DNA from 3 places in the Paenibacillus sp. A14 genome. Region 2 is predicted to be linked to each of the others. Evidence: riboswitches for the same ligand, from Rfam matches in the RefSeq annotation. Region 2 holds a riboswitch; each other region holds the start of a gene.
What was found. A riboswitch is a leader RNA that binds a small molecule or an ion and turns the genes downstream of it on or off. The one in region 2 is predicted to bind cobalamin.
Positions count from the first base shown of each region.

Region 1: another riboswitch for cobalamin. It lies ahead of metE (5-methyltetrahydropteroyltriglutamate--homocysteine S-methyltransferase); the one in region 2 lies ahead of V4U88_RS18955 (anaerobic ribonucleoside triphosphate reductase).
Region 3: another riboswitch for cobalamin. It lies ahead of V4U88_RS13285 (ABC transporter substrate-binding protein); the one in region 2 lies ahead of V4U88_RS18955 (anaerobic ribonucleoside triphosphate reductase).

Region 1 covers NZ_JBAGJD010000003.1:140,248-146,269, reverse strand. Annotated here, with positions in the region: gene V4U88_RS08620 (DUF2249 domain-containing protein) at 1-166, opposite strand, end outside; gene V4U88_RS08615 (multicopper oxidase domain-containing protein) at 262-1,245, opposite strand; gene V4U88_RS08610 (helix-turn-helix transcriptional regulator) at 1,551-1,913, shown strand; cobalamin riboswitch at 1,997-2,195, shown strand; gene metE (5-methyltetrahydropteroyltriglutamate--homocysteine S-methyltransferase) at 2,348-4,642, shown strand; gene V4U88_RS08600 (FMN-dependent NADH-azoreductase) at 4,753-5,379, shown strand; gene V4U88_RS08595 (metal-dependent hydrolase) at 5,522-6,022, shown strand; gene V4U88_RS08590 (putative RNA methyltransferase) at 6,000-6,022, opposite strand, start outside.
Region 2 covers NZ_JBAGJD010000007.1:157,579-163,600, reverse strand. Annotated here, with positions in the region: gene nrdG (anaerobic ribonucleoside-triphosphate reductase activating protein) at 1-429, opposite strand, end outside; gene V4U88_RS18955 (anaerobic ribonucleoside triphosphate reductase) at 426-2,366, opposite strand; cobalamin riboswitch at 2,599-2,841, opposite strand; gene V4U88_RS18950 (MTH1187 family thiamine-binding protein) at 3,337-3,645, shown strand; tRNA gene V4U88_RS18945 (tRNA-Thr) at 3,753-3,824, shown strand; gene V4U88_RS18940 (hypothetical protein) at 3,988-4,575, shown strand; gene nrdF (class 1b ribonucleoside-diphosphate reductase subunit beta) at 4,997-5,956, opposite strand.
Region 3 covers NZ_JBAGJD010000004.1:396,715-402,736, reverse strand. Annotated here, with positions in the region: gene cobT (nicotinate-nucleotide--dimethylbenzimidazole phosphoribosyltransferase) at 1-522, opposite strand, end outside; gene V4U88_RS13295 (ABC transporter ATP-binding protein) at 616-1,410, opposite strand; gene V4U88_RS13290 (FecCD family ABC transporter permease) at 1,407-2,453, opposite strand; gene V4U88_RS13285 (ABC transporter substrate-binding protein) at 2,450-3,463, opposite strand; cobalamin riboswitch at 3,660-3,865, opposite strand; gene V4U88_RS13280 (TRM11 family SAM-dependent methyltransferase) at 3,990-4,940, opposite strand; gene V4U88_RS13275 (TIGR03915 family putative DNA repair protein) at 5,052-5,855, opposite strand; gene V4U88_RS13270 (putative DNA modification/repair radical SAM protein) at 5,852-6,022, opposite strand, start outside.

The DNA of each region.
Region 1 (6,022 bases), on a different contig from region 2:
TGAGCAGCCCCAGAAGGGGAGTGGGTTTAAAAGTGGCATGCAGAACGAGAATATCGTCCTGTCCCAGCGTTTTAACGGTATCCATGATGATTTGGAACGGCTCCAGCTTGTTTCGCAGCTGCTCCCTTACATCCAGTTCAACTACTTTAGCTTCATTTCGGTTCATATCAATTCACCTCGATCTCATTATAAAAGTCCGGCAGGATAACCTTGTGATTTCTATCACATTGGTTTTGAATTAAAATCGTTGATTTTTGCGGACTAATGCGCCATGGCGGGTTCGTTCGTATCTTTGCCGTCCGCGGTTACCCGCAAGATCGCGGTTGCGCCTTTGGAGGCATGCTTCAATTGATGGCTTAAAATGGGGTAATCGCCTTCCTCCTCCACGGTAAACTCGACGACCGCCGAGCCGCCCGCGGGAATGAGCACCGTTTGCAGGCCATACATCCCGTTCTTGGGGTGCCCGTTCATATAGACAATATCAAACGTGGCGCCGACGACATGAAACGAGGAAACCTCGTTCGGTCCGGAGTTGGAGACGTACAGTCGGACCCGGTCGCCGACCTTGGCCAGCAGCGGATGATTTTTCAAGGAAAAATCATCTCCGTTGAACACCACATATTCCGGTTCCTCATGCAGAAAAGCCTCTTCGTCATGCTCCCTGTACCATTCGCTTTGGACGAGCGTATATTCCTTATCGATCAGCGAATCCGTCGCATAACCGTTTTTCGGCTCCACGATGATAAGGCCATGCATTCCGTTAGCGACGTGCATCAGAACGGGGCTTGTGCCGCAGTGGTACATAAACACCCCCGGCGTCGCCGCAGTATAGGTGAAGCTGCCCTTTTCATTCGGCATCACATCGATAAATTTCTTGCTGGGAGCCGCATGCACCGCGTGAAAATCCATCGAGTGGGGCATATTGGGGTCCAAATTCGACAAAGTGAACTGCAGCATATCCCCCTCTTTGACCCGGAGGACGGGACCCGGAACAGTGCCGTTGAAGGTCCAGGCGTTATATTCGACGCCTTCGGAAATCTCCACATTCGATACTTGGGCGGTGAGTTCGATATGAACGACCTGACCGTCGCGGCGGACCACCGGCTCGACCGGAGGCTGATCGAGAGTCTTTGCTTCCTGGGCGGGTTCGGCCTCTCGAACGGGCTGAGCGGAACCCGAAAACCAAACGGTCAACAGCACGAGGAGACTGGCCAGGACGAAAAAAGCGGGCTTTAGAAACTTCATGGATCGATTCCTCCTCTTATCCGATAAGTCAAGGGTACAAGGGAATTGAACACTCAATTGTGATATAAATCACATAAGTAAAAATAGTTCATTTGGCTACGACCAAAACCTTAATTATGCAATTTCAATATATGAAAAATTCACAATAGAAAAAGCATTTTGCGCGTACCCAGATCCTCACAATTTTAAGTTAAGACCACCGTATCTTGTTCTTTTACCAATCCAGTAAAACAGGGGAAGATGGTCCGGTTGTACAAATTTTAGACTTCAGTTATATTGATCTATAAGAAACAGGGGGGACGGCTATGGCATTTATGCTTGCGCAGCGGGCTTATCTGAAGCTATTTCTGATCACGAAAGTGGAACAGCGCAGGGGTTACGGCTATCAAATGCTGGAGGAATTGAAAGAAGAGTTCAAGCCGTTCGGCTACGTACCGCCGCAGAGCGAAATCTACCGGGCCCTCCACGAACTGGTGCAGGAAGGGATTCTATACAGGACCAAGCATTTGAAAGGCAATGACCCCAGCGTCGATTTCCAAGAGATCGTGCTGTACCATTTTACCGACGATGGAGCGGAAAAAGCCAAACTCTACAAAAAGCAGGTCAAAGCGGATCTTGACCGCTGCATCGGCATGCTGAACAAAGCGGTAGCGGATAACTTTAATTAATTTTAGTTGAAACTAGTAGATCCCGATAAGATTACTGTTGAATTATCCGGCGACATCCGTTAGTATTGAGTTCATACTTAAAACTGCATAATGTGGGAAGAGGTGCTTCAGCCGCGGCTGAAGCTTAAAAGGGAAGTCCGGTGAAACGCCGGCGCGGTCCCGCCACTGTAACGGAGGAGCCGTCATGCGAGAAATGGCCACTGATGTCGAAAGACACTGGGAAGGCAGCGTGATCGGCGATGACTCCGAAGCCAGGAGACCTGCCTTTTCCGGCAACACTGCTGTACCTACGGGAGATAGGGAGGTGTTAGAGATTCGATCCATCGGACAATTATACGAAGGTCTTCTTTAGCATTGCCTAAAGAGGGCCTTTTTGATTTCTTGCCGCATTTATTGCTATTTTCGAAAGACATATGTTGAGGAGGCTTATAATTATGGGTAAAATATCGAGCGGAAATTTGGGTTTCCCCAGAATCGGCAAACAGCGGGAATGGAAAAAAGCGATCGAAGCGTACTGGAGCGGAAAATTGGAGGAGGCGGAGCTTCACCGCCAGTTAGCCGAAATTCGCAGCGAACATTGGAAATTGCAAAAGGGGAAAGGGATCGATTGGATTCCGGTGGGGGATTTTTCCTACTATGATCAGGTTTTGGATACGGCCGTAATGTTCGGACTTGTGCCCGAACGCTTTGAATACAGCGGCGGACCTGTTCCGCTCGAAACATACTACGCGGTGGCCAGAGGCAGCAAAACCGCTGCTGCCAGCGAAATGACCAAATGGTTTAACACGAACTACCATTACATCGTCCCCGAGCTGGGAAACAGGGAGCCGGAGCTTACGGCGAATCTCCCGCTCCAAGCCTACCGTGAAGCCAAAGAGAAGCTGGGAATCGCCGGCAAGCCGGTCGTTCTCGGATTATATTCTTTTCTGAAGCTGTCCAAAGGCGCGTCCGGAAGTCTTCGGGAATGGAGCCAAAAGCTTTTGCCTTTGTACGTCACCGTTTTGCGCGAACTGGACCAGGAAGGTGCGGCATGGATTCAAGTCGATGAACCGGCGCTCGTTACTTTCGTATCGGATGAGGATTTGGCGCTGCTTCAGGAAATCTATAGTGCGATTTCGGCAGAGCTGCCGCAAGCCGGGATCTTGCTGCAAACGTATTTCGATGCCGTCGAACGGTACGAGGAGATTATTGCACTGCCGGTTCGCGGGATTGGCCTGGATTTCGTGCATGGGCGGGAAGGCAACTTGCAAGCCCTTCGGCAACACGGTTTCCCGGCCGGCAAGACGTTGGCTGCGGGAGTGGTGGACGGCCGCAACATTTGGCGGTCCGATCTGCCCGCGGTCCAGGATTTCATCGGCGAGATTGCGGGGCTGCTGTCTGCGGATTCCGATCTGATTGTCCAGCCTTCCTGCAGCCTGCTGCATGTGCCGGTTTCGGCCCAGGGAGAGGAGGGATTGCCGGAGGTGCTCAAGGATGCCCTGGCCTTCGCGGAAGAGAAGCTGGATGAAGTCGCGGCGTTGCATCAGGCGCTGCAAGGCGAAACCCCGGCCCTGCTGGCGGAAAGCCGTCAGGCCCTGGAACGCTTGAACGCGGACCCGTCGCGCAGCCGCAAAAACGTCCAGGAGGCGGTTCGAAGCATCGCGGAGCAGCCTTCCGAACGGATTAGTCCGTTTGAGGTACGTCGGGGGGAGCAGCAGCGCGTGTGGAACCTGCCGCTTCTTCCGACAACGACGATCGGAAGCTTTCCGCAAACCGCCGAAGTTCGTGCGGCCCGTCAAAAATGGCGCAAAGGCGAATGGACGGCCGAACGGTATGACGAATTCATTCGCGAAGAGATCCGCACCTGGATCGACATCCAGGAGGAAATCGGCCTGGACGTGCTGGTTCACGGCGAATTTGAGCGGACGGATATGGTTGAGTTTTTCGGGGAAAAGCTGCCTGGCTTTGCGTTCACCAAAGGAGGATGGGTCCAATCGTACGGCACCCGCTGCGTGAAGCCTCCGCTCATTTATGGCGACGTGGAATTCGATCGCCCGATGACGGTGAAGGAGACGGCTTTTGCCCAGTCCTTGACGAAGAAACCGGTCAAAGGCATGTTGACGGGTCCGGTGACGGTATTAAATTGGTCGTTTGTCCGCAGCGACTTGCCGCGGGAGACTGTAACCTACCAAATCGCCTTGGCGCTGCGTAAAGAAGTAGAGGCGTTGGAAGAAGCGGGCATAACGATGATTCAGGTTGACGAGCCTGCGCTGCGGGAAGGGTTCCCGCTAAAGCCGGCTGACCGTGAGGCCTATATCGATTGGGCGGTCAAGGCCTTCAAAATCACGACATCCTCGGTCCGTGACACTACGCAAATTCATACGCATATGTGTTATTGCGAGTTCCACGACATGATCGATGCGATTCGGGATCTGGATGCCGACGTGATCTCGATCGAGACGTCACGCAGCCACGGGGAGCTGATCCAGAGCTTCGAGGAGAATACGTATCCGCTCGGCATCGGGCTCGGCGTGTATGATATCCACAGTCCGCGGGTGCCTGCCGAAGAGGAAATGATGGCGATGGTCCGCAGGGCGCTGCAAGTCCTCGATCCGGAGCTGTTCTGGATCAATCCGGACTGCGGACTGAAAACCCGCGGGCGGGAAGAAACCGTCGCCGCTCTAAAAAATATGGTTTCGGCCGCCAAGCGCAGCCGGGAAGCGATCGGTTCGTCCGTTTCCGCCAAATAAATAGGGTTTGGCAAACAACATTTGACATAGTGGATATTCCTTTGTTACTATACTAAATATAGTACGAGAATATTAGTTAGCTAAAATAAACTTTTTGGAGGAAAACCGCTATGTCACATGTTTTGTTTATTAAAGCCAATAACCGCCCGGTCGAGCAATCGGCAACGGTCAAGCTGTATGAAAGCTTCCTGAAAACGTACAGAGAAACTCATCCCGATGATCTGATCACCGAGCTGAATCTGTTCGAAGCCGAGCTCCCTTACTACGATAACGATATGCTGAACGGACTGTTCAAGCTGGGCAAAGGGTTGTCGGTTACGCCGGAAGAGCAAAAAGCGGCCGATCTGGCAAACACATACCTGGATCAGTTTTTGAACGCCGATAAAGTCGTTTTCGCTTTCCCGCTGTGGAACTTTACGATTCCGGCGCAACTACTGACCTACCTGTTCTATTTGAATCAAGCGGGCAAAACGTTTAAATACACGGAGCAAGGGCCGGTTGGCCTGATTGGCGACAAGAAGGTTGCCCTGCTGCAGGCGCGCGGCGGCGTTTATTCCGAAGGTCCGGCGGCGGCCGCCGAAATGTCGATGAAGTACATGCTGACCACGCTGGGCTTCTGGGGCATTCAAAACCCGGAAACCGTGATTGTGGAAGGGCATAATCAATTCCCGGATCGCGCGGAGTCCATTATTCAGGACGGCGTGAAACGTGCGGCTGATCTGGCTGCCAAATTCTAATTTCTATACATTGAAAAGGCCTGTCCGACCGAGATTTTGATCTCGGCGGATAGGCCTTTTTTAAATTTGGACGAGACAATGCGATCATATGTTTGGTATAATCCGTTTTACAATCATGGATAAGCTTGGAGGAACTTGTTGTATGCTGCAAAAAACCCATAGTCTTGCCGGTCTGCTCGCCGCCGAAGGTGTGCTGGTCTATTATCATCAGCCGCTGTTGAGCTGGGAGAGCGCGGCGGCGCTGACGATCGGCTGTCTTGCCGGACCGCTGGCCGATATCGACAAGAAAGGATCGACGATGGCCAAGCTGCTGCTGCCTTTGTCCTGGATTCTTCAATTGACGAAGATCAAACACAGGACGCTGACGCACTCGCTTCTGTTCATTTTGGCGCTGGGCAGCCTTTTGTCCGCTTTGCCTGCGTTATTTTTCTGGACTCTTATTCTTGCTTATGCTTCCCACACTTTGATCGACATGTTCAATGACCAGGGCGTGGCGCTATTATGGCCTTGGCACCGGAAATTTCGGCTTGTGCCCAAATTCCTGGCGATTGAGACGGGATCTTTCGCCGAAGGCGTATTCCGTTTGCTGCTCGGAGCGGCGGTTCTGATCTACCCGATTCTCAGCTACGCTTCCGTCCTATGA
Region 2 (6,022 bases):
GGGGTCGCGCAGTTCCTCGACAAAGCGCCCGTCTACCAACACCTGGCAGCGTTCCAGCAGGCGGAATTCGGGCGACCCGGCCTCCGCGTGCTCCGGCGAGGTCAATTCCTCATAGGTATAGCCGCTATAAATCCAGATCGGGACCGGGCCGGCTTCCCCGCGGAGACGGTCGACAAACGCGCCGACTTCCGTCGCGGAGAAAAACGGATCCCCGCCCAGAAGGCTTACCCCGCTCAGCAGCGGGTTGTTTGCAATATCGGCGATGATCTCCGTCTCCCGTTCGGGCGTCAGCGGCTCGCCGTAATTGAAGTTCCAGGTGGCTGCGCTGAAGCAGCCTTTGCAGTAATGGCGGCAGCCGCTGATAAAGATGGCGGCGCGGAGGCCTTCGCCTTCATTGATGGATTCCGGGTAGTAGCCGCAGATGTTCATGCGTCGTGCTTGACCCGGTCCCGGACCTCCGCCTGTTTGGCCGCGTTAAAGCGGGTTTGGAAGTCGCCGGTCAAATAGCCGGTGACGCGGCGCAGGCGGCGGATATGGACATCGTTCTCGTGACTGCCGCAGGAAGGGCAGTTCGCGCCGATAATCCCTTCAAAACCGCAGGCGGAGCAGCGGTCGATCGGATGGTTGATGCTGAAATAGCTGACCTGCTGCGAAAGCGCGTATTGGACGATCTTCAGGAACGCCGCCGGATTGCTGCGGGCGTTGCCGTTCAATTCGATATAGGAGATCGCTCCGGCATTGCACAGGTTGTGGAACTGCGCTTCGAGCTCGATTTTTTTGGCGGCGCTGAGTTTGTAATACACCGGAATGTGGAAGGAGTTCGTATAATACTCGCGTTCCACAACGCCCGGCACAGTACCGTAAAAGGCGCGGTCGCGTTTCGTGAACTTCCCGGACAGCCCCTCCGCCGGGGTGGCGAACAGGGTGATGTTCAGGTTGTGAACCTCACTCATCCGGTCGCAGTAGTCGCGCATGTAGGCGATCAAATCGTAAGCTTTTTTGTAGACCGCTTCATCCTCGCCATGGTGCTTGCCGTACATCGCCTTCATGCACTCCGCAAGACCGATGAAGCCGAGGGAAAGGCTGCCGTGCTTCAGCAGTTCTCCGACCGCGTCATCCGGACCGAGCTGTTCGCCGCCTTCCCATACCCCTTCACGCATCATAAAGTCCGAGGCTTTGGCTTTTTGGGCGGACTGGATCTGGAAGCGGTGCAGCAGGCCTTCCAGAGCAATGTCCAGGTAGTGGTCCAGCTCCCGGTAGAATCCGCGCTCATCGGCTTCCTTCCGCCGGCCCAGCGCGATCCCGTGCTCCAGTCCGAGCTTGACGAGATTCAGCGTATTAAAGGAAAGATTACCTTTGCCGGACAGGCGGTTCCGGCCGAACCGGTCGCTCAGCACGCGCGTGCGGCAGCCCATAGTGGCGAATTCGGTATCCGGATTCTGCGGATCGTAATGCATCAGATTCAGCGGTGCGTCCAGATTGGCGAAGTTCGGATAGAGCCGCTTGGCCGAGCATTCGGCCGCCATCAGGAACAGCTCGTAATTCGGTTCGCCCGGATTCTGGTTGATGCCCTGTTTACACTTGAAGATTTGGATCGGAAAAATCGGCGTCTCCCCGCTGCCGAGTCCCCGCATTGTCGCGGACAGCAGCGAACGGATAACGAGCTGGCCTTCCGGCGAAGTGCAGGTGCCGTAGTTGATGCTGGTGAACGGGATTTGCCCGCCCGCGCGGCTCGACATCGTATTGAGATTGTGGATCAGACTTTCCGCGCCCTGGAGCGTTTCGGTTTCGGTTTCTTTTAACGCGTATCGGAAAGATTTCGGGAACCGCTCCCGGAGATCGCTGCGGCTCATGGTCACCTCACCGCCGAGGTCGGCGGCCGGATCGCCTTCTTCCAAATAATCCAGCCCTTTGCGGAAGTATTTGGCGAAGGACTTGGCCACATAAGGGGCCAGGTCAAAATCGAGCATGTTGGCGGAGACGCCGCCGTATTGGCTGTTTTGCTGCGACTGGAAAATAATCGCGACGAGCGCCATCGCCGTCATGATCGAATTCGGCGGTCTGACACTGCCGTTGCCGGTATTGAAGCCCTCGCGGAGCAGTTTGGCAAACGGGATAAAAATGCAGTTCGTCGTGCCGATGGCGTATTGATCGAGGTCGTGCACATAGACCACATTATCTTGGATCGCTTGAACGAGCCGCGCAGGCATCACGAAATGGTTGGCGTACCATTTGGCGTATTCGCTGCCGAACTTGCTCATTTTGCCCGAGAAGCTTTCCCCGTTCAAATTGGCGTTTTCGCGCAGGACTTCCAAATTGGAGCTGGATACGATTTCCTCGCCCAGATTAATAACTTCATCCAGCATTTGTTCCTTGGAGGTACCTTTATTTGTATTTGTAGTGAAATGGTTGAGCAGTGCCATGATAAAATCTCCTTCCGATTCACAATTAGAAATAAAAAAGCATTTCCACCCCCAAAGAGGTCGAAAATGCCCGGTTGCGCTCTTTGAAAACAGCACGTCGCCTTTGCGGCGCGCCAGAATGACTTATATGTATGGCGGCAAGCGGACACCTTGGCCTGTACCTCGCAGGGCTACTCGGGTGCCATCCAGACGGGCAGGTCTCCTGGCTTCCGGACCTTCCGGCTCCTTCCCGCGGACAATGGCGTCTGCAGTGGCATATGCCGGAGGATGCTGATCTATAGCTAGTGAGACCCGGGGGATCGCACTCTCTATAAAGCTTCCGGTTACAGTGGCGGGACCGCAGCGGATTTGCACCGCACTTCCCTATTAAGCCCCGGCATCGTGCTTGTGCCGGTTCACCCGTCTGTACACTATATTTGGTTGATGCTGTATCATAATAACCCAATATATTGTGTTTGTAAACGGGCGGATAACAGAATTTGAATTTGAAAAACAGCTGAAAAACAGTCGAAAGCAATCAGGATGCGGGGAATCGGGGACGAAAAAAAATAGTAGATTTTGAGGCAAGATTGTGGCGATGATGAGGTAAGCGTTTGCTAGTTTGGGAGGGGAGTAAGCGGGGGCGGAGGGGAGTCCGTTGTCTGCTTGCGGTGGGTTGTTTCGGGTGGAGGTGCACTAACGCGTAACGGAAATAATAGCCGCTACTGTGTCCGATAAAAATGGAGACCGGCCGTTTTGGCGCAAATAGCGGTTATAGTTTGCGTTAGATAAAATCGGAGGTTCGATTGCCCACCGCAGAGCGAGTCTTTATCACAAGCGACGGACCTTTCGACCTTTACCGATTGAATTCCGGGTCCCGAACTTGTTACAATAAATAAAAAATCCGGTTAGCGGAACAACGGGAGGTTGTCACATGGCGATCGCGGAAGTTACGGTCATTCCGATCGGTACAGGTTCCACCAGTCTGAGTTCATATGTTGCCGAGCTGCAGCGGGTACTTGAAAAGCAGGAAGGAGTCCAATGCACCCTGACTTCGATGAGTACGATTATCGAGGGGCCGCTCGATCGAATTTTTACGGCGATTCGGGCGATCCATGAGGCTCCGTTTCAATCCGGGGCCCAGCGCGTTTCCACTTCGGTTAAAATCGATGACCGGCGGGACAAAGAGAGCTCCTCGGAGCAGAAGCTGCGGTCTGTGCAGGATAAACTCGGTTCATCCTAACCCTGTTGCAGCCAAGCAAATGGTTGGTTTAATTACCAGACATTGGCCCTTGCAATATTTTTAAAACGGAGTATAATAATTTTTGTTTCACTTTACCAAGTGATTCTGCTGGTGTAGCTCAGGGGTAGAGCAACGCACTCGTAATGCGTAGGTCGGGGGTTCAATTCCCTTCACCAGCATCTTTTATAACTCAAGCACAGCGCGGCTTCCGAGGTTTTCGGGGGGCGCGTTTTTTTTGCGTGTGGTGATTCACATTATCATACGATTTAAATACTTGAAACTACCAACCTCCGTGGCTGATAATAGGTATAGGTAGAATTATTTTCCAAGGGAGAGCTATTGATGAAGAAGAATTTCATAACGGGCGCGGTGTCTGGTTTGGTTGTTGGTGCGCTGCTTTTCGGAGGAGTTCCGACTTTTGCCGCGGCAGTTAAATCGATCATGGGCGCGAAGGTAACGGGAGTCTATGCGGTTGAGCAGGACGGCAAGATGATCGCAGAAGCGGCGGTTATCAACGGTTCTACATACGCTCCGGTGCGGGCAATCGCGGAAGCTACGGGGACCTCGCTCGATGTAAAGGGGAAGACGATCGTATTGGAAGGAACAGGAGGCACAACGGCTCCGGCTCCTGCGCAAGAGGGGAGTGCGTTAACTCCCGAGACTAAATGGACCAATCAAATAGACAAGCTTAATAGGGAAATTAACGGCTTAAATGTAAAAATTAATGCCGAAAAAGAAGCTATTAAGGGTTACGAAGAACGGATCAAGGCCGAAGAGGCCGCTAAGGTTAAATTACCTGGCGGAGTCGAAGCGATTGAAGCGAACATTGCGGAAAGCCAGCAACTCATCGATAAGTACCGGGAGAAGATAAATGCAGCCAACGCACAAATCGCGGAGCTGCAGAAGAAGATCGACGCGAGCAAGAAGTAAACTAGACGCACAAACCGAAAGAGCCCGCAACTGCGCGGGCTCTTGGTTGTTTGACTAACCGGAGAGGGTTCTTTCGCACTCTTGACCTGCAACTAATGGTTTGGTTCGAATTAAAGGGAATTCTTCCCGTTAATTTGGTACGTATGCGGCTGCAGAGGCGAATTAGCTGGAAAACCTCCCGCTAATTCCCCTAAAATTGTGTATATCGGCAATCGGGCCGCGAAATAGATGGAGCTTTTCCAGCTAAATCCGATCGAAGAGCCAAGAGCGGTACATTAACGGGAGATTTTCCCGTTAATGATGTGGACTCCGGCGGTGGGGCTTTATATTGACAATTGTGGATATTGGCAACGTATCTCCGAAACCAGTTCACATTCTTGCCCAACGCCAGTTCTTTAGTTCAACCTATACAAAACGAATTTCAAAAAATAAAATCATCGTCCGTTAAAGGCTCTACATTCAAAGCCCGGACATAGCCATTGCCTTTCTTGGAGAAGAAATCATGTTGTTTAGTATGGGTACTGATGCCGTTGAACACTATCGGATTGACTTCTTCATCTTCAAATAAGGGGTCGAAACCAAGGTTCATCATTGCCTTGTTAGCGTTGTACCGCAAGAAAACTTTAACATCGTCCACTAAATTGATTGAAGTATATATCTCCTCGGTGTACTGCTCTTCATTATCGTGCAAGAAATGCAGTAACGTTACCAGGGAGTTGTACACTTCCTGTTGTTCTTCCTCGTTCAGTTCAGAGTAAATTTCCTGGGCCAATACCCCGACATAAACACCGTGAATGCTTTCATCACGCAATATTAGGTCGATAATCTCTCCGCTGCATGTAAGTTTTCCTTGACCCGCCAAATAGAGCGGGTAGAAAAATCCGCTGTAAAACAAATAGCTTTCCAGCAACACAGATGAGGCCATGGCGAAATAAAGATCTTTTTTAGTATTGATGTTGTTATAGTATTGCTGAATCGTTTGCGCTTTAGTTTGGAGATGCTTATTTTCTTCCACCCAGCGGAATACACTATCAATTTCTTCCGTGGAAGCCAGAGTTGTAAAAATACTGCTGTACGATTTAGCATGGATTTGTTCCATCATGGCCATGAACCCCAGTACAGCCTTGCGCTGCAAACCGTCCACATGCTCCAAGATCTGCGGCATGCCTACGCCACCCTGGATGGTATCAAGCAAAGTTAAGCCGCCCAACACCTTCATATAAGCTTCTTTTTCTTGATTACTGAGTGTCATCCAGGTCATTTTGTCGTCGGACAAAGGGATTTCATCATCTGTCCAAAATTGCATTATATTTTGATTCCAAAACATAAGCGTGAAGTCATCATCTGGGCGGTTCCAATTGACCGCTTGAATTCCTGGCATTGGATAATCTCCCCTTCTTTGTGATAGAGCTGAAACTAATTAACCGATAAGTCAACTGCTTTAGGT
Region 3 (6,022 bases), on a different contig from region 2:
CCCGGTTACGAAGCACCCGATGCCTCGCGCAACCGCCTGCTCCACGATTTCGGCGCCGACGAGGATCGCCGCCTCGGCCTCCTCCCGGCTCATCGCCGGACCGATAGCGATGTTACCGGTGCCGTACCGGACTTTGTTAGCGATCAGGTCCGGATGCTCCAGATCGGCGTTCACGCCGATATCCACGCACATGACTTCCGCGCCGGCCTGTCGGGCGAGCACATTTACCGCGGCTCCGCCGGCGAGGAAATTCGCCACCATCTGCGGAGTGACCTCGGCGGGAAACGCGCTGATGCCCTCCGCACATACGCCGTGATCGGCAGCCATGACGACGACGGCGCGGTTCGGGAAGGCAGGGGTCACTTGCCCTGTGATGCCCGCCAGCTTTATCGCGAGCCATTCCAGCTTGCCCAAACTGCCGGGGGGCTTGGTCAAACTGTCCAAATGAGCCTGGGCTGCGGCAGACGCCTTTAAATCCAGTGCTGAAATCGAACGGGCTATATCCATTACGCTTCGAACCATCGGAAAAATTCCTCCCTTGAATAACCATAAATTCAATACTAAATCAATGCTTATCCCTATGACGTCAACGGTGCATTGATTTCACTCCACCGTTCATTGCGGCATGAAGTCTTGCGCTTTCCGGAGCAGCAGCTGGGGAGACCCCGAATCGGGATGAGGAATGCTGTAAGACTTCACATGAAACACGTTTTCCAAGGTTTCGGGCACGAGAATGTCGGCCGGAGTTCCTTGACCGGAAATGCGCCCGCCGCTAAGCACGAGCAGGTGGTCGCAGTAAAGCGAAGCCAGGTTCAAATCGTGCATGACGGACACGACCGTCAAGCCCTCTTCCCGCTGCCAACCGGCGATGAGATCCATAAATTGCATTTGATAACGGATATCCAGGTAGGTCGTGGGCTCATCGAGTAAAACGACCTCCGGCTGCTGGGCCATCACTTTGGCGAGAGCGGCCCGCTGCCTTTGCCCGCCGCTCAGACTGCTGAGCGGCCGATGCGCCAGATCGGCCAGCTCCAATCTCCTCATGATCCGTTCAAGCAATTCCTCCGCGCCGCCCTGTTTTTCCCGGCCACGCCAATCCTGAAAAGCAAACCGGCCCATCTCTATAACTTCACGGACCGTATATGCGATAGGAGGAAGCCCGTCCTGCTGCAGCACGGCCAGCTTCCGGGACAGATCTTTTCGGCCGTAGGAGGACAAAGAGCGCCCGGCCAAGGAGATCTCCCCCCGATCGGGCGCTTCGACGCCGGAAAGCAAGCTGAGCAGGGTGCTTTTCCCGCTGCCGTTCGGGCCGATCACGCCCCAAAACTCCCCCGGGGCAATGCTCCAGTCAATGTCCTGCAAGGCTTTGAATTTCCCGTAGCACTTGGTGACCTTCTTAACCTGGATCATGACAGCTCCTTCTCCCTTGCTCTTTTTTTACGATACAGCAGATAAGCAAAAAACGGCGCTCCGACAAAAGCCGTTACGATTCCGAGCGGGATTTCCGTGGGCGCAAGCAACGAACGGGCCGCCAAATCGCTCCACATCATGAAAATACCGCCTCCGATCGCAGAGAGCGGGATAATCAGGCGATAGTCGGGTCCGGTGATCAACCGGATCATGTGCGGCACGACGAGGCCGACAAACCCGATGACCCCCGATACGGAAACCGCCGCAGCCGTCATTAGCGTAGCGACGAGGAGAATGATCAGCTTGGTCGATTCCACGTTTAGCCCGGAATGGGCCGCTTCCCGCTCCCCCAAGGCAAACAGGTTCAACGAACGCGCCCTGCTCCAGAGAAACAATCCTCCCAGCGCCAGATACGGAAGCAGGATGGCCGTATAGGACCATCCCCGCAGACTCAAGCTCCCCATGGTCCAGTACATGATCTGGTTCACGGTCTCCTTGGACATCGCCGTCAGGAACGAGACGACGGCACCCAGGAAGGACTGCATGACCACACCTGACAGGATCAGATTTTCGATCGGGATTTTGCCGTTCTCCCGGGCCAGCCACATGACGATCCATAGCGTAGCCGCCCCGGTCAGAAAAGCGACGACCGGGAGGGTAAACACCCCGATGATCGAAAACTGCCACCCGAAAAAAATCAATACCGCCGCGCCCACAGCAGAACCGGAGGAAACCCCGAGGGTAAACGGCTCGGCAAGCGGATTGCGCAGCACGCCCTGAAACGCCGCACCCGCAACCGCCAGGGACGCCCCGACCAGCAGGCCGAGGAGCACGCGGGGCAGCCGGACTTGCATGACGATCTGCTCCGAAGCCGTATTCCAGGTCGGCTCGATCCAATGGCCGATGCCCGGAAGGCGATGCAGCAGGATCTTCGCGATCTCGAGGATCGGCATTTTGACGGAGCCGAATCCCACACAGACCAGCAGGGTAAGAATCAGCAGCCCGAGGCCTATAAATCCGTAGCCTGCCAGTTTGGTCCTCACGGCTTAATCAAATCCGGATAAATCGCGTTGGCCACATCAATAAGCCCTTTGGTCACGCGTGGACCGGGTCGGCTCAACAAATTGTCGTCCAATCCGATAATGCGGCCTTCCTTAACCGCGGTGATCTTATCCCAGCCTCCACGGCTCTTGATGATATCGGCGAGCGTCCGGTTGTTCTCGTCAACGACGCTTTTGGCGTAAAGAATAACATCCGGATTCGCCTTGATAATGTTTTCTTCGTTGATTTCGCTCCAGCCGTTAATATCGGAAGCGACATTTTCCCCGCCGGCCAGCGTAATCATTTCATCCATAAATTCGCCCTTACCGACCGTCCATCCTGGCGAGAACTCGATATAGACCTTTTTCTTCTGATCGGCCGGCAGCTTGCCCACCGCTTCTTTTACCTTATCCAGTTCGGCCTGCATTTGGCCGGTTACCTCGCCGGCTTCCTTCTGACGGTCTGTAATTTGCCCGACCAACCGGATGTTCGCCATGACCTCTTCCATCGTTTTCGCGTTGGAACGGAACACTTTCAAACCGAGATCCGTCAGACTCTTCACCGTATCCTCGCCAACCAGGTTCCCCGCCAGCACCAGATCCGGCTGAGCCGCAACGACCGCTTCCACATTAACCTGGAAGCCGCCCATTCTCGGCTTGTCTTTTACGGCTTCCGGATAATCGTCATTGTCGGAAACGCCGACAATCTGCTCGTCCAGCCCCAAAGCGAACAGCCCTTCGGTTTCCGACGGTGCCAGAGACACGATGCGCTGCGGCGCCGATTCGAACGTAAATTCGCTGCCGTACCCGTCTTTTACCGTAAGCGGATAAGTCGTTTTCGGACTCTCTTGGTCCGTTGCGTTCGACGTATCCTTTGGCGTTTCCTGTTGCTGCTGAGCTTGTCCGCCATTGCCGTTCTCCGCGGAATTTTTACCGTTCGCCCCGCAGCCTGCGGTGACGAGCAACAGAATGGCCAGAAGCCAGATCCCCCAGATCTTGGTCCACTTTTTCATCTCTTTCGCTCCTTCTGTGTTCTGTAGTTCTTGACTGGTCTGCCTGACATAAAGCGAAACTTGATGTCTCTTCATGAAGAAAAACCCATCCTGCGGATGGGTTACGTCTACAAAGTTATAGCGGAGCCGTCATGTTCCTGTGCCGGAACGCTCGGGTCCGTCCTCTAAGCAGAACGTCATCCTTTCCTCGAAGGACCGTCTAACATTCCCGTGGGCAGGTCTCCTGACTTCCAGGTACCGACGAACGCCCGCCTTCCCGTCGTACTGTGGCGTAAGACAGTGGCATGCTTGGGCGCGTCCCTGTATACAGTGGCGGGACCGTGCCGGACTTTCACCGGCTTCCCTTTTAACCCTGGGCTCGCAAAACAAGCGGGCTTCGGGACCGACGGGTACTTCTTATTCGCTTGAATCCAGGCGATCTATCTCTTTTGGATTATAGGGGAAAAGCCGTAAACTTACAATACGAAAGAGCGACTCCGCTGTGCGGTTCGTCCAAGTATTCAGCTGGCTCGTGATAAGCCCTCAATCAGCTATGGCATACCCAGATGCTTCGCACAAAAGCCCCCTTCGTTACTTTGGCGAAGCCCTGAATTTGAAAACCCGCCCGCTCCAACTCGGGTTCCAGCTCTTCCGTGGATACGACCACCGAAATGTCGCTGAACCGGCGCAGGCTTGATAGCATCGCCCGCTTCTCTTCCAGAGGAAGAACGGAGCATAGATTGTAAGGCATATCTAAAATCGCCGCGTCAAAATGCCCGTCAATTTCATTCATATCACCGATACTGACAAGTTCTTCGTGCCGGTACCCGAAATGAGCCAGATTTACCCTCGCTCCGCGAATAGCGAGCGGATTAAGATCCCGTCCCACAATCTCGATCCCCATGGAAAGGGCTTCGATCAGAACGTTGCCCATCCCGCAGCAGGGATCGATCGCCCGTATTCCGGCCGTGGCGGGGACCGCGATATTAACCAGGCTCCGGGCCATAGCCGCGGAAAGCCCTGTCGAATAATTCCGGGGCTTATGTTTGTGTCTCTGCCAAATAGGGTCCGTGGGATGACAGACTCCTAGCCTCCATGATTCCCCGTCGTGTAAAAGACCGAACAGGATATCCGGCTGCCGCATCTCCGCCCTGCCCCGGATCCGGGCTCCCACTGTTCTCTCCAACTGACGCTGGTCCTCATAGCTGCAAGGGACTCCGTTTTTAATATATTTCACTTTAAAAGTCTTTCCCTTTAAGTCGATCTTCTCCGCAAGAGTGAGAATCCCCTCGAGGGAGCCGCATCTTCCCAGCACTTTCATTTCCATGGAAATAAAAGGACTCCGATTTGCTCCGATGGCAGTTCCGCTTTCCATAAAAAAATGAGCTCTGGGGGCATATCCGAACAAACTGTGAAGCTCAAGCCTGCATAGTTCGCTCTCGTTCTCATGACACGCGTAGGGGTAGATATAGCTATCGGGCTTCTCGTTCAAGTCCACGTTCCCGTCTCCTTCTTACTTTGCCTCGCTTAGAGCCGATCATTTTCGGTCAAGCAAAAAGACTTAGGTATTCTAAGCATTCACTGAACCATTGTAGCAGAAGAACGGGGCTTAACGAAGACGTTTCGGGAAGGGACCTGAAGAAAGATCGCTCTGCTGCATCTCGGTTAACTGGGTCCAATAACGTTTGGGCATATGGGAAAGCCGGGCCCGGGGATTGCTTCTTTCCCGGACCGCCACCGTATCATAGAACTGCTTCCACAGCCTCCGGTAGGACTTCTCCTCGTCGTCCGGCTCGGGCAATATAAGCTCCTCCATGCAAAATAGTCCCACTCGATCAGCAGGTGGACCATCCTGCCGCTGCATCAATACTTGTCTATGCGTCTTGTCGTAAATCAGAAACGATTCTCCCCGGTATCTATCGCAAAAATGGGGCGCCAGCAGCGGCAGCACCTGATTCTTCGGTTCAATAACGGCGACCAGAACATCGCCATAAACCGCGAACCGGACGAATCCCATATATGCATGGCTCTCCGTCCTTAAATGTTTCACCGCTTTATGGAGCCGATGCACCGTATCTTCCGTCAGCATATCCATGACCGTACGTCCATATTGAAAGCCAAGCCGCAAAAAACGGTACAGCAGCAGTTCCTTATCGGACATGCATGTCAGGAAGCCGTTACGGATCAGTTCCTGCGCCGCCGGACAGATTTTGACACCGATTCCCTTGTAAACTCTGGCCGCCTTTACCGGATCAGTCTCCACCCATACGGCATCGAACAGAACATACAGATTATCTTCACTCGGCCGGATATCCACCGCCTCTTCCTTGCGGTCATAGCTTTCAAACACACAGCTAAGAAAGCCGTCAAAGCTGCCATCATAAATGTACGCCGATTGGCGAGCCCAGTTCATGTTGCAGCCACTTCCGCCACCCTGCCTGCCGCGAGTTCTTCGTCGCTAAAAAGCTTAAGCTGTTCCACCTGGGGCTGGGGCAAATACAAGGAGATTTCCTTTTGGGATAGCAGCGATCTCAAGATTGTGCTCTCCTTCACTTTCAATCCCTCAAGACGTCTGCCGGA